2 regions of the Microbacterium sp. MYb64 genome follow, and region 2 is predicted to be linked to the other one. Evidence: predicted binding sites of a transcription regulator. Region 2 holds the regulator's gene; the other holds the start of a gene.
The links. Region 2 encodes LexA, which represses DNA repair genes until DNA is damaged. Its sites were predicted from a motif close to TCGAACANNTGTTCGA; they were not measured.

Region 1 (7,298 bases), on a different contig from region 2:
TCGAAGAGGTGATGCGGGATCCCCCGCCGCTCGGAGGCGGGGAGCTTGGCGGTGCCGATGTCCATGCCGCGGTAGAGCTGCATGGCGTCCGCGTTCACGACCTCCGCGCGACGACCGCGCGCAGCCAGCGCCTGTGCGAGGTCGAGCGACAGGTCGCTCTTGCCCGTGCCGGTCGCACCCACGATCGCCCACAGACGCGGGGCGGTGACGTCGGGCCCTTCGACGGACTCGGGGACCGGCACTGCGCCCGTCGCGCTCACACTCCGACGCGGAGCGTCGGCAGTCCCAGCGACACCGCGCGCGGCATCCCGTCGGACGCGGGAGCCGCCGGCACCGCGCAGGACTCGGACTGCGCCCGGTCCCAGGCGTCGCCGCCGCGCGTGCGACGGATCCGCAGCGGCGCGCCGTCGACGGCGTCCGCAAGCAGGTGGAACGGCGCCCCGTGGGTGATCGTCACGGTCACCACGTCGCCCGGACGCGGTCGGTCGGATCCCTCGGGCAGCTCGAAGTGCACGAGGCGGTTGTCCTGGGCGCGGCCGGTGAGCCGGTGCGTCTCGGCGTCCTTCTTGCCCTCTCCGACGGAGACCAGGACCTCGACCTCGCGGCCGACCTGCTTCTGGTTCTCCTCGAGCGAGATGCGCTCCTGCAGCGCGATGAGGCGCTCGTAGCGCGCCTGCACGATCTCCTTGGGGACCTGCTCGTCCATGGTCGCGGCGGGCGTGCCCTCGCGGATCGAGTACTGGAACGTGAAGGCGCTCGCGAAGCGGGCCTGCTCCACGACGCGCATCGTGTCCTCGAAGTCCTCCTCGGTCTCGCCCGGGAAGCCGACGATGATGTCGGTGGAGATCGCGGCGTTCGGGATCTTCGCGCGCACGCGGTCGAGGATGCCCAGGAACTTCTCGCTGCGGTAGGAGCGGCGCATCGCGCGCAGGATCCTGTCGCTGCCGGACTGCAGCGGCATGTGCAGCTGCGGCATGACGTTGGGCGTCTCCGCCATGGCGTCGATCACGTCATCGGTGAAGGCCGCGGGGTGCGGGCTCGTGAAGCGGATCCGCTCGAGTCCCTCGATCTCGCCGGCGGCGCGCAGCAGCTTGCCGAACGCCTGGCGGTCGCCGAACTCGACGCCGTAGGAGTTCACGTTCTGGCCGAGCAGCGTGACCTCGATCGCGCCGTCGTCGACGAGCAGCCGGATCTCGTTCAGGATGTCGCCGGGGCGGCGGTCCTTCTCCTTGCCGCGGAGGCTGGGCACGATGCAGAACGTGCAGGTGTTGTTGCAGCCCACCGAGATCGACACCCAGCCGCTGTGCGCCGAATCGCGACGGGTCGGCAGCGTGGACGGGAAGACCTCGAGCGCCTCCAGGATCTCGAGTTCGGCCTCGCCGTTGTGGCGGGCGCGCTCGAGCAGACCGGGCAGGGACCCCATGTTGTGAGTGCCGAAGACCACATCGACCCAGGGCGCCTTGTCGAGGACGGCCTGCTTGTCCATCTGCGCCAGGCAGCCGCCGACGGCGATCTGCATCCCGGCGTGCTTGTCCTTGCGGCTCTTCAGATGCCCCAGCGTGCCGTACAGCTTGCCGGCGGCGTTGTCGCGCACCGCGCACGTGTTGATGATGACGATGTCCGCCTCGTCGTCTGCGGCTGCGCGGACGTAGCCGGCGCTCTCCAGCGAGCCCGACAGACGCTCGGAGTCGTGCACGTTCATCTGGCATCCGAAGGTGCGCACCTCGTACGTGCGCTGCTGCCCGGCCTCATCGAGCGCCGCGGCGGAGGGCGCGATGAGCGTGGGCTCTGAGAGGGGAATGGTCATAGTGCCTGCCATTCTACTTTCGCCAGGCGGGAAAGGTCCCCGCTCGCTCTCGCGCAGCTTCTCTCAACGATGCGGACGCTTACCCGATGATGCGAAAGCCCACCCTCCGGGTTCAGCTCTCCTCGAACCGCACCCGCCCGACGCCCGAACCGCGCTGCGTCTCGCGCCACGCGGTGCGTGCGGCGGTCAGCGCCACGCCGCCCCCGTATCCGCGGCGGGACAGCTGTCCGACGAGACGCCGGATCGCGGTGTCCTCGTCGTAGCGACGCAGGCCCGCCACCTTGGACCGTGCATAGTCGAGCGCCCGCTCGGCGTCGTCATCGTCCAGGACGGACAGCGCCTCGTCGGCGATCTGGCGCGGAATGCCTCGCTGACTGAGGGTGCGGGCGATCGCCACACGCCCCTGTCCCTTGCGCTCGGACCCCGAGGTCACCAGGAGCTCGGCCAGGGAGACGTCGTCGAGATACCCGCGCTGCTCGAACTGCTCGACGACGAGATCGCGGTCCTCGGAGGAGAGGCCGTTCTCACGCAGCACGTCTCGCGCTTCCGCGCTCGACAGCTGCTTGGAGCGGAGCTTCCGGACCAGCAGCTCGCTCGCGTCGGCGATCGGATCGTCCGGCACGGCCGCGTCGTCCCCGCCGTGACGGCCGACGGCACGCAGCCCGCGACGGACGGGCGCGGGTGCCACCGGAGCGGAGGTATTGCCCTCTTCGGTTGCCAGCGCCGCGGCGGCGGGGTGGCGGGAACTCGGCCCGCGGCGCTCGGCCTCAGACTCCGCAGCCCAGGTCGAGCGCCACTCGTCCCCTGCGGACGACGCGGCGGACGCCGGGTTCGACGGGCGCGTGCGCCCGCCGTCGGCGGGCGCACCGCGCCCCCCGAACAGCGGGATCACGGGGGCGAGGCGGTCGTCCTCGGACGATGCCCCGCCCCTGTCGTCACTCACGGCTCACTCCGGTCGCCGAGCGTCGTCGAGGCGCATGTCAGGCCGGACGCCGCTGTGCGAGCTCGTCGGCCGCCGTCGCAGCGGGGGCCGCCGCACCGCCGATGCCGAGCTTCTGCTTGATCTGCGTCTCGATCGTCTCCGCGATGTCGGGGTTCTTGAGCAGGAAGTTGCGCGCGTTCTCCTTGCCCTGGCCGAGCTGGTCCCCGTCGTAGGTGTACCAGGCGCCGGACTTCTTCACGATGCCGTGGTCGACGCCGAAGTCGATGAGGCTGCCCTCGCGGGAGATGCCGACGCCGTAGAGGATGTCGAACTCGGCCTGCTTGAACGGCGGAGCCATCTTGTTCTTCACGACCTTGACCCTGGTGCGGTTTCCGACTGCCTCCGTGCCGTCCTTCAGCGTCTCGATCCGACGGATGTCGAGGCGGACCGACGCGTAGAACTTCAGCGCCTTACCACCGGCGGTGGTCTCCGGCGAGCCGAAGAACACGCCGATCTTCTCGCGCAGCTGGTTGATGAAGATCATCGTGGTGTTGGTCTGATTCAGACCGCCCGTGAGCTTGCGCAGCGCCTGCGACATCAGTCGCGCCTGCAGACCGACGTGCGAGTCGCCCATCTCGCCCTCGATCTCCGCACGCGGCACGAGAGCGGCCACGGAGTCGATCACGATGAGGTCGATGGCACCGGAGCGCACGAGCATGTCGGCGATCTCGAGCGCCTGCTCACCGGTGTCGGGCTGGGAGACGAGCAGCGCGTCGATGTCGACGCCGAGCTTCTTGGCGTACTCGGGGTCGAGGGCGTGCTCCGCGTCGACGAAGGCGGCGATGCCGCCGGCGCGCTGCGCATTGGCGATCGCGTGCAGGGTCAGCGTGGTCTTACCCGAGGACTCCGGGCCGTAGATCTCGACGATGCGGCCGCGCGGCAGGCCTCCGACGCCGAGCGCGACGTCGAGCGCGATGGAGCCGGTGGGGATGACAGCGACAGGAGCACGCTCGTCACTGCCGAGGCGCATGACCGAGCCCTTTCCGAACTGCTTGTCGATCTGGGCGAGTGCGGTCTCGAGGGACTTCTCGCGGTCTGCGGGAGAGGGCATGACGTGCTCCTTCGTGCTCGTGAACTGCCGCCTGTAGGCTGTCGCGGCTGCCCCGGCTGGGGCGAGCTCTCCGACAAGGCGTATGACCTCGTGGTCATGTCGAACACGCTAGGCGGAGCCTCCGACATTCAGCCGGCGTTCCCGTAAGTCGTGCAGATCCCGATCACGAAATCATCTGTGCAGGACGATACGCGCATCTCGAACATGTCTTCGACGACACGCCGAGAAGACCGAGGAACGGATCGAACACCGCGCGCCCGGATCCGACCGCGTTCAGCGCCGCCGAGGCTCCAGCCGGCCCGCGCCGTACCGGTGCGACTCCGGGACGTCCATCTCGGCGCACAGCGCCAGCCAGACGTCCCGCGGAGGCACACCGGCCTCCATCGCCTGCGCGGCCGTGCGCCCGCCGACGGCGCTCAGAACGAGGTCCGCCACGAGGGAACCGCTACGCGATCCGAACTCCGTATCGACTGCACGGAGGAACTCGCTGCGCCGCATCCCGTCAGCGCAGCGACAGCTCGGACTCGACCGAGGCCACGAGCTCGTCGGGAACGACGTCGGGGATGACCTGCATGCCCTCGAGCACGGCGATCCGATCGCCGACCTCGCGCATGATGGTGGAGATGGGCACGTCGAGTGCTTCGGCGACCGACGCGAGGATCTCGCTGGACGCTTCCTTCTGCCCGCGCTCGACCTCGCTGAGGTACCCGAGTGCGACAGACGCTTTGCCTGCGACCTGGCGGAGTGTGCGGCCCTTCTGCAGACGGAAGTCCCGCAGCACGTCACCGATCTCCTGTCGTACGAGAATCATCGGGACCTCCTCTCCCCCATCCCCCGGCCCCAAGCGCCGGATCGGATGGTCAGTCTAACCCGACCTGTCGGGATCGACACTAGTATTTCGTCCTGTGCATTGAATGTGAGCACACTCGACTCAACTTCGTCGATGAGCACTCTATTCCCGGTCGTCCCGCCCGGGCGCGCCGGCATCGATCTCCCGGCCCGTCACCGTCTCGAAGAGCAGCGCGAGAGCCGCCCGAAGCGCGGCAGCGCGGATCGCGGAACGATCGCCGTCGAACAGGAACGGGCGGCTGATCGTGCGCTCGGCGACGCTCACTCCGATGTGGACCGTGCCGACAGGCTGCCCGCCCTGCGGGGTGGGACCGGCGACACCGGTCGTTGCGACGCCGACGTCGGCCGGGCGCCCGTCCACGGCCAGCGCCGAGCGGGCTCCCGCGGCCATCTGCCGCGCGACCTCCGCATCGACGGGCCCGTGCGACGCGAGCCGGAGCGGATCCACGCCCAGCAGCGAGGACTTGATCGGCGTCGCGTAGGCGACCACGGCGCCGTTGAGCACGTCCGAAGCGCCGGCGATCTCCACGAGTGCCGCAGAGAGCGCTCCTCCGGTGAGCGACTCGGCGACGGCCAGCGTCATCCCGCGCTCGCGCAGCGCATCGAGCACGGCGGCCGCGGTGCGAGACGATTCCGCGGACATCAGGACGCTGCGCCGCGATCCGCGCGGGAGCCTCGCACCTGCGCCACGATGTAGTCGATGCCGCTCAGGATCGTCAGGATGAGCGCGATCACCATCAGCACCGTGGTCGTGATCGACCACACCGGCATCCCGATCCAGACGTGCAGCGGCAGCAGCGCCCAGGACAGCGCCACGGCCTGCACGGTCGTCTTGATCTTGCCCATCCACGCCGCAGCGACGACGTGCTCCTTGACGATCATGAAGCGGTGCACCGTGATGCCCCACTCGCGGACGAGGATGACGAGCACCAGCCACCACCACACCTCGCCGAGGATCGCGAGGCCGATGAAGCCGGCTCCGGTGAGCAGCTTGTCGGCGATCGGATCCCAGAGCTTGCCGAAGTCGCTGACCAGGTCGTACTTGCGAGCGAGATAGCCGTCCACCCAGTCGGTGGAGATCGCCAGGATGAACAACCCCGCGGCTACCCAGCGCAGCGCGGGCTGCGCCATGCCGTTCGCACCCCCCATGAGCAGGAGCACGAAGAAGACGACGGCGAGAGGGATGCGGGCGATCGTGATCGCGTTCGGCAGCTGACGCGGAATGGCCATCAGTCGCGCCCCGTCAGGCCCCAGGCGTCCTCATCGGACTCCGCGTCGACCTCGGGGAGTCCGCGGTACTGCGCTTCGAGCGGATCCTCGCCGTAGCGGTCATCCGCGGCGCCGTAGGACGATGCGGCCACAGGGTCGGCGGGACGCGGCGGCACTGCGGCCGCCGGCATGGACGCGGGAGCCGCCGGCGCGGCAGGAGCGCTCGGAGCCGAGGCCGCGCGGGCAGAGGGCGGATCCTCGCCACGCAGCTTGGCCAGCACCCCGGCCAGCTGCTCGGGGGTGACCAGCACGTCGCGCGCCTTGGACCCCTCGGACGGGCCGACGATCTCGCGGGACTCGAGCAGATCCATGAGCCGCCCGGCCTTGGCGAAGCCGACGCGCAGCTTGCGCTGCAGCATCGACGTGGAGCCGAACTGCGACGAGACGATGAGCTCGGCGGCGGCGAGGAGCAGCTCGAGGTCGTCGCCGATGTCCTCGTCGACCTCCTTCTTCTTGCCCTCGACCGCTTCTGCCACATCGGGCCGGTACTCCGGACGCGCCTGACCGGTGACGTGCTTGACGACCGCTTCGATCTCGCTCTCGTCGACCCAGGCGCCCTGCAGGCGGAAAGGCTTGGAGGATCCCATCGGGGAGAACAGCGCGTCGCCCTGCCCGATCAGCTTGTCGGCGCCGGGGCTGTCCAGGATCACGCGGCTGTCGGTGACGCTGGTCACGGCGAAGGCGAGGCGTGACGGCACGTTGGCCTTGATCAGGCCGGTCACGACGTCGACGCTGGGTCGCTGGGTCGCGAGCACGAGGTGGATGCCGCTCGCGCGGGCGAGCTGCGTGATGCGGACGATCGAGTCCTCCACATCGCGCGGGGCGACCATCATGAGGTCCGCGAGCTCGTCGACCACCACCAGCAGGTAGGGGTAGGGCTTGAGCACGCGCTCGCTGCCGGGAGGAACCACGACTTCTCCCGCGCGCACGGCACGGTTGAAGTCGTCGATGTGGCGGAACCCGAACGACGCGAGGTCGTCGTACCGCATGTCCATCTCCTTCACGACCCACTGCAGCGCCTCTGCGGCCTTCTTGGCGTTCGTGATGATGGGCGTGATGAGGTGCGGGACGCCGGCGTAGCTGGTGAGCTCCACGCGCTTCGGGTCGATCAGCACCATACGCACGTCCGCGGGGCGGGCGCGCATGAGAAGGCTCGTGATCATCGAGTTCACGAAGCTCGACTTACCGGATCCGGTCGATCCCGCCACCAGGAGGTGCGGCATCTTGGCGAGGTTGGCGAGGACGAAGTTGCCGCCGACGTCCTTGCCGACGCCGATCGTCAGCGGATGCGTGCTCTTCTGCGCCGCAGCGGAGCGGAGCACATCGCCGAGCGCGACGGT
Region 2 (7,298 bases):
GGTCGCCGGTGAGCTGCGCGTCCGCGCCGGCGCGGATCAGCGCCTTCACGGCCGAGTGCACGTTGCCGGACCCGTAGTCGAAGACGGCGACGGTCGGACGACGGCCTTCTGCGCCCTCGCTCACAGGGCGCCCTTGGTCGAGGGCACGCCGACCACGAGGGGGTCGAGCGCCTTGGCCTGACGGAACGCGCGCGCGAAGGCCTTGAACTCGGCCTCCGCGATGTGGTGCGGGTCGCGGCCGCTGATCACACGCACGTGCACGGTCAGGGCGGCGTTGTACGCGATCGCCTCGAAGACGTGACGCACGAGGGATCCGGTGAAGTGGCCGCCGATGAGGTGGTGCTCGTAGCCGGCCGGCTCTCCCTCGTGCACGAGGTAGGGGCGACCGGAGATGTCGACGACCGCCTGCACGAGCGCCTCGTCGAGCGGGACGAGCGCGTCGCCGTAGCGGGAGATGCCGTTCTTGTCGCCGAGCGCCTCGCGGATCGCCTGGCCGAGCACGATCGCCACGTCCTCCACCGTGTGGTGCGCGTCGATGTGGGTGTCGCCTGAGGCGCGCACGGTCAGATCTGTCAGCGAGTGCTTCGCGAACGCCGTCAGCAGGTGGTCGAAGAACGGGACCGAGGTGTCGATGTGGCTCTGCCCCGTGCCGTCGAGGTCGAGCTCGAGCTCGATCGTCGACTCGGACGTGGAGCGGGTGCGGCGCGCGGTCCGGGCCGCAGCGGGGGTCTCAGCGGTCATGAGGCCGATCCTATCGAGGCGAGGGCGTCCAGGAATGCGGTGGTCTCGGCCTCGGTTCCGGCCGTGACGCGCAGGTGATGCGTGATGCCGACATCGCGGATCAGCACGCCCCTGTCGTAGAGGGCGCGCCAGGTCGCGGCGGGATCGGCGACCCCGCCGAACAGCACGAAGTTGGACCAGGACGGGTGGGGTTCGTACCCCAGGGCCGCGAGCGTGGCGGAGATGCGATCGCGCTGCGCGACGATCTCATCGACCATCGCGAGCATGATCGGCGCGTTCCGCAGCGCCGCGATCGCCGCCGCCTGGGTGAGCGCGCTCAGGTGGTACGGCAGGCGCACCAGACGCAGGGCGTCGATGAACGCCGGATCCGCGGCGAGGTAGCCGACCCGCGCTCCGGCGAAGGCGAAGGCCTTGCTCATCGTGCGGGAGACGGCGAGCCGCGGCCGTCCCTCGAGCAGCGTCAGCGCCGTCGGCGAATCCTTCGGCGCGAACTCCTGGTACGCCTCGTCGACGATGACGATGCCTCGCGCGGCCTCGTACACCGCCTCGATCACGTCGAGAGGCAGCGGGGTGCCCGTGGGGTTGTTCGGCGCGCACAGCAGGATCACGTCCGGATCGTGCTCCAGGACCTGCGCGACCGCCTCGTCGACCGTCAGCTCGTAGTCGGGGTGGCGGACCCCGGCGACCCAGGTCGCCCCCGTGCCCTGGGCGAGCAGCGGGTACATCGAATAGGTCGGCGCGAACCCGAACACGGTGCGGCCAGGGCCGGCGAAGGCCTGCAGGATGTGCTGGAGCACCTCGTTGGACCCGTTGCCCGCCCAGATGTTCGCGGCCACGAGGTCGTGGCCGAGGTAGCCGGCGAACGCCTCACGGAGCTCGGTGAACTCGCGGTCCGGGTACCGGTTGACGTCGCGCAGCGCCACCGCGATGTCGTCGAGGATGTCGCTCGCGACCTTCTCGGGCACCGGATGCGTGTTCTCGTTCACGTTCAGCGCCACGGGCAGCGGCGCCTGCGGGGCCCCGTAGGGGCGCAGTCCGCGCAGGTCGTCACGAAGGGGTAAGTCGTCGAGCGAGACAGTCACCCTGCCATGCTAGGCGGCCCGGCTGTGATGCCGGTGCCGCGTGACGATCAGCGTCCGGTCGCGCCGTACTCCGCCGGGATGGCCAGGTGCTGCCCGACCTCGATCACGCCGCCGTCGACGAGGTTCAGCTGGGAGATCTTGGCGACGACGTCGCGCGGGTCGGCGTTCGGCGCGACCTCGCCCGCGATGGACCACAGGGTGTCGCCGGGTTGGACGGTGACGGTCGCGAAGGTGTTGCCCGTCGTCTGCTCGCCGGAGGCGAGCGCGGATCCGCCGCTCAGCGCTGCGAACGCGATCGCCGCAGCCACCGGGAGCGCGACCAGCGCGGCGAGCACGCGCCGACCGCGTGCGGTGATCCGCAGGCGCGTGGCGGGAACCGGACCGGCGAAGGTGATGCTGCTCATGGTGCTTCTCCTCAGTGTCTGTGTCGGTCCGCCTCTCCCCGGATCGGGATCCCGTGTGGAGGATCTTCGAATCCGGGCCTCTGGAGAGGCGAACCTACGTACCGAAACTACTTTCGAGTTCGAACATCTGTCAAGCGTTCTTCGAATATCGGTTCCGATAATTCGCCGACACGCTCGAACAGATCTATCGACTCCGCCCCGATCTCGGATACGGTTTCGATACGAAGACCCCATCACGGACCACCGACATTCGAATCGCCGCCCGCGAATCCATGCCGATCACCGGATCCGCGAGGGCCCGATGCACACGAAGGAGATGGCATGAGCGACGGTGCGAACCTCGGCTCCGAGGCCCCGCGGACGCGGCGCCGCAAGAGCCTCAGTGCGAAGCAGATGGCGATCCTCGAGGTCATCCAGACCTCGATCGCCCGGTACGGCTACCCGCCGAGCATGCGCGAGATCGGCGACGCCGTGGGTCTCAAGTCCCTCAGCAGCGTGACGCATCAGCTCGGCCAGCTCGAGCTCAGCGGCTACCTGCGCCGCGACGCCGGCAAGACCCGCGCCATGGAGGTCCTCATCGACCTGCCCGGCCTCTCGACCGAGAACCCCGCAGACACCGCCCCCTCGGTCGGAGACGCCGCGCTCGTGCCGCTCGTGGGCCGGATCGCCGCCGGAGTGCCGATCACGGCCGAGCAGCAGGTCGAGGAGATCTTCCCCCTCCCCCGCCAGCTCGTCGGCAAAGGTGATCTGTTCATGCTCAAGGTCTCCGGCGAGTCGATGATCGACGCCGCCATCTGCGACGGCGACTGGGTGGTCGTGCGCTCACAGGGCACCGCGGAGAACGGCGAGATCGTCGCGGCCATGCTCGACGGCGAGGCCACGGTCAAGACGTTCCGCCGGCGGGACGGCCACGTGTGGCTGCTCCCCCGCAACAGCGCCTTCGAGCCGATCCTGGGCGACGACGCCACGGTGCTCGGCAAGATCGTGGCGGTGCTGCGCGCGGTCTGATCCCCGCCCCTTCCACGTCGAGGCCCCCTCTGCGCATCGAGGCCCCCTCTCAGATCCGAATCTGGGAGGGGGCCTCGGTGCTGCGAGGGGGCCTCGATGAAGACGCCCGGTGCGGGGAGATCAGACCGCGACCGACACGTCCTCGCGGACGCGGCGGGTGGCCTCGACGATGTTGCGCAGCGAGGCGTTGGTCTCCTCGTAGCCGCGGGTCTTCAGACCGCAGTCCGGGTTGACCCAGAGCTGACGCGTCGGGATCTCCTCGACCGCACGGCGCAGGAGCACCTCGACCTCGGAGGCGTCCGGAACGCGCGGCGAGTGGATGTCGTACACGCCGGGGCCGATGCCGTGGTCGAAGCCGGCCGCGGCGATGTCCGTGACGACCTCCATGCGACTGCGGGCGGCCTCGATCGAGGTGACGTCGGCGTCGAGCGCGCGGATCGCGTCGATCACGACGCCGAACTCCGAGTAGCAGAGGTGCGTGTGCACCTGCGTGGCCGTCTCCGCGCCCGCCGTGGACAGCCGGAACGACGCGACGGACCAGTCCAGGTACGCCGGCTGGTCGGCCTTCTTGAGCGGCAGCAGCTCGCGCAGCGCCGGCTCGTCGACCTGGATGACGCCGATCCCGGCGGCCTCCAGGTCCGCGATCTCGTCGCGCAGCGCCAGGGCGACCTGGTTCGCCGTCTCGGCGAGCGGCTGGTCGTCGCGGACGAACGACCAGGCGAGGATCGTGACGGGGCCCGTCAGCATGCCCTTCATCGGCTTCGCGGTGAGGGACTGCGCGTACTCCGACCACGCCACCGTGATCGGCGCCGGACGCGAGACGTCGCCCCAGAGGATCGACGGGCGCGTCGCGCGGGATCCGTAGGACTGCACCCAGCCGTTCTCGGTGACGTCGAAGCCGTCGAGGTTCTCGGCGAAGTACTGCACCATGTCGTTGCGCTCGGGCTCGCCGTGCACGAGCACGTCCAGGCCCAGCTCCTCCTGCAGGGTCACGACCCGGCCGATCTCCTCGCGGAGGAAGCCGTCGTACTCGTCCGCGGTGATCTCGCCCTTGGTGAACTGCGCGCGGGCGCGTCGGATCTCGCCGGTCTGCGGGAAGGATCCGATGGTCGTGAGCGGCAGCGCGGGCAGGTCGAGCGCGATCGACTGCGCGGCCACACGGGCCTCGTAGTCGCCGCGGTCGAAGTCGGCGCCGGTCAGCGCCGAGGTGCGCGCACGGACGGCGTCCACGCGGACGCCGGGGGCTCTGAGACGGTCCGTCAGGGCGGCGGAGGCGGCGTCGAGCTCGGCGGCGATCGCGGAGCGCCCCTCGGCGAGGCCCTTGGCGAGGGTCGTGACCTGCGCGACCTTCTGGTCGGCGAAGGCGAGCCAGCTCACCAGGCGCTCATCGAGCTTGGTCTCGTCCTCGACGTCGTGCGGCACGTGCTGCAGCGAGGTGGAGGTCGCCGCGGCCACGCCGGCCGCACCGAGACCGCGCAGCGCCTCGAGGGTGTCGAAGGCCGCGGAGAGGTCGCCGCGCCAGATGTTGTGGCCGTCGACCACGCCGCCGACGAGCACCTTGTCGGCGAGGCCGGGGACGGATGCGGGCACGGTGCCGCGCACGAGGTCGAGGCCGATCGCCTCGATCGGAGCCGCGGCGAGAACCGCGAGGTTGGCGTCGAGGGCCGCGTACGGGGCCGCGACGAAGATCGCCGGGCGCTCCGCGAGACCGCCGAGGACCGCGTACGCGCGCTCCGCGGCCGCACCGAGCGCTGCCACGGAAGCCGGCAGCGACTCGCTCACGAGCGCCGGCTCATCCAGCTGCACCCACTCCGCGCCGGCGGCCTCGAGCGCGCCGAGCACCTCGGCGTAGACCGAGACGAGGTCGTCCAGGCGCGACAGCGGGTCGAAGCCCTCCGGCGCCTCGTCCGCGGCCTTGGCGAGGGCGAGGAACGTGACGGGGCCCACGAGCACGGGGCGGGTGCGGAAGCCGGCCTCCGCCGCCTCCCGCACCTGGCGCACGATGCGGTCGCTGGACAGCGAGAAGACGGTGTCCGGTCCGATCTCGGGCACGAGGTAGTGGTAGTTCGTGTCGAACCACTTCGTCATCTCGAGCGGCGCGCGCTCGCCCTCGCCACGGGCGACGGTGAAGTACGCCGGCAGGCCGATCGTGCCGTCGGCGGACCGCAGGTCCTCGAAGCGGGCGGGGATCGCACCCACGGTGACCGCGGCGTCGAGCACCTGGTCGTAGTACGAGAACGACTCGGGGATCGCCGAGTCGGAGCGGCCGAGGCCCTGCACGGCGAGACGCTCGCGCGTCGTCGCGCGCAGCTCGGCCGCGGTGCGCTCGAGCTCGGCCTCGTCGATCCGTCCGGCCCAGAACGCCTCGACGGCCTTCTTGAGCTCACGGCGACGGCCGATGCGCGGGTAGCCCAGGACGGTGCCCTCGGGGAATGCGGTCATGACGGTCCTCTCTGACGGAAGGGGGGAAGGATGCGGCCTAGTGCGCGCCGCTGGTCTCTGCGAGCTGGAGGGCGCCGCCCACGGGGGACGTCGCCCCGCCTTCGGGGAGGACCCCGGCGGCCGTGAGCACGTCCAGCACGGTGCGGTGCTGGTTGAACGCGTACAGGTGGATCCCAGGCGCCCCGCCGTCCACGAGCTCCCGCACGAGCTCCGCCGCATGCGCGACGCCGATCTCGGTGCGGCCCTCGGCGGTCGGCTCGACCTCGAGGTCGATGGACAGCTCGGCGGGAAGCTCCTCGCCGCTGAGCTCCAGCACGCGGCGCAGGCGCGCGGGCGACGTGATGGGCATGATGCCGGGCAGGATCGGGATCGTGACGCCCGCGCGACGTGCGCGCTCGACGAAGGCGAAGTAGTCGTCAGGGTGGAAGAACAGCTGCGTGATCGCGAGCGTCGCCCCCGCGGCCTGCTTGGCCAGCAGCGCGTCGATGTCCTGGTTGCGGTACGTCGAGCGCGGATGCCCGTTGGGGTACGCCGCGACGGCGATGTTCACCTTCCGGCGGGGCGTCACCTGAACGGCTCCGGGAACGCCAGGGATCGGCCGCTCCTGGTAGGGCGCCCGCTCGGCCTGCGCCCTGTCGATCAGCTGCACGAGCTGCGCCGAACTCTCCAGGTCGCCGAGGAACGGCTGGCTCTCATCCAGTGGCGGATCGCCGCGCAGGGCGAGGAAGCTGAGGATCCCTGCGTCGAGGAACTCCCGGATCAGCCGGGAGGCTCCGGCGTACGTGTTGCCGACGCAGGTGAGGTGCGCGAGCGGCTCGACGGAGGTGTGCTCGCGGATGTAGCGCAGCACGTCGAGCGAGCGACCGCCGACGGATCCGCCCGCGCCATAGGTCACGGAGATGAAGCGAGGTGCAGCCGATGCGAGCTGCTGGATCGTCTCGTGCAGAGCCTCGATCGGCGCCGTGGTGCGCGGCGGATACAGCTCGAAGGAGATCGGGACGCGCGGAACGACGGCCCCGGCGGGGGCGAACGGCGGCGCGTCGAAGGACATCTCTCTCCTGGGTCGGGGCGGTCACCCCACGCTAGGCGGCGCTGCCACGCGGCGCATGCTGTGTTTCGTCATGTGTCGGCGCTCCGGAAAGCCCGGCACGCAGCGCCGCACGAGACGGCGCCGGCCGGTTCTCCTAGGCTCGAATCATGACGACTCCGCACGGATCCTGGCCCTCCCCGCTGTCCGCGGCCGACCTCGCCGTCGCCGGCACGAAGATCGACGGAGCCCGCTATGCCGCGGGCGGGATCTGGTGGAGCGAATCGGTGCCGCAGGAGCGCGGGCGCATGCGGGTGATGCGCCGCGACGGCGTCGGCGCCGCGCGCGAGGTGCTGCGCGCGCCGTGGAGCGCCCGCTCCCGGGTGCACGAGTACGGCGGCGGTGCGTGGACGGTCGCCGATGACGGCACGCTCCTCTTCGTCGATGGCGAGGACCAGCGCGTGCACCGGCTGGATCCTGAGACCGACGCACCTGTGCCGCTCACCGCGCCGGGTCCGCGCTACGGCGGCCTCAGGGCGCAGCAGGGGCGCCTGTTCGCCGTGCGCGAGGACCTGCGCGCCGCGCCGCACCAGC

Region 1: a site for LexA is predicted at 4,039-4,054, ahead of recA (recombinase RecA). Genes of this name have one in related genera too.

The regions. Positions count from the first base shown of each region.
Region 1 is NZ_PCOW01000002.1:256,569-263,866, reverse strand. Features, by position in the region: gene miaA (tRNA (adenosine(37)-N6)-dimethylallyltransferase MiaA) at 1-260, opposite strand, end outside; gene miaB (tRNA (N6-isopentenyl adenosine(37)-C2)-methylthiotransferase MiaB) at 257-1,807, opposite strand; gene CQ044_RS03365 (regulatory protein RecX) at 1,920-2,750, opposite strand; gene recA (recombinase RecA) at 2,788-3,840, opposite strand; gene CQ044_RS03355 (DUF3046 domain-containing protein) at 4,114-4,338, opposite strand; gene CQ044_RS03350 (helix-turn-helix domain-containing protein) at 4,343-4,651, opposite strand; gene CQ044_RS03345 (CinA family protein) at 4,793-5,332, opposite strand; gene pgsA (CDP-diacylglycerol--glycerol-3-phosphate 3-phosphatidyltransferase) at 5,332-5,919, opposite strand; gene CQ044_RS03335 (DNA translocase FtsK) at 5,919-7,298, opposite strand, start outside.
Region 2 is NZ_PCOW01000020.1:48,558-55,855, reverse strand. Features, by position in the region: gene hisH (imidazole glycerol phosphate synthase subunit HisH) at 1-124, opposite strand, end outside; gene hisB (imidazoleglycerol-phosphate dehydratase HisB) at 121-741, opposite strand; gene CQ044_RS15590 (histidinol-phosphate transaminase) at 738-1,823, opposite strand; gene CQ044_RS15585 (LysM peptidoglycan-binding domain-containing protein) at 1,871-2,227, opposite strand; gene lexA (transcriptional repressor LexA) at 2,549-3,235, shown strand; gene metE (5-methyltetrahydropteroyltriglutamate--homocysteine S-methyltransferase) at 3,356-5,677, opposite strand; gene CQ044_RS15570 (methylenetetrahydrofolate reductase) at 5,715-6,728, opposite strand; gene CQ044_RS15565 (prolyl oligopeptidase family serine peptidase) at 6,875-7,298, shown strand, end outside.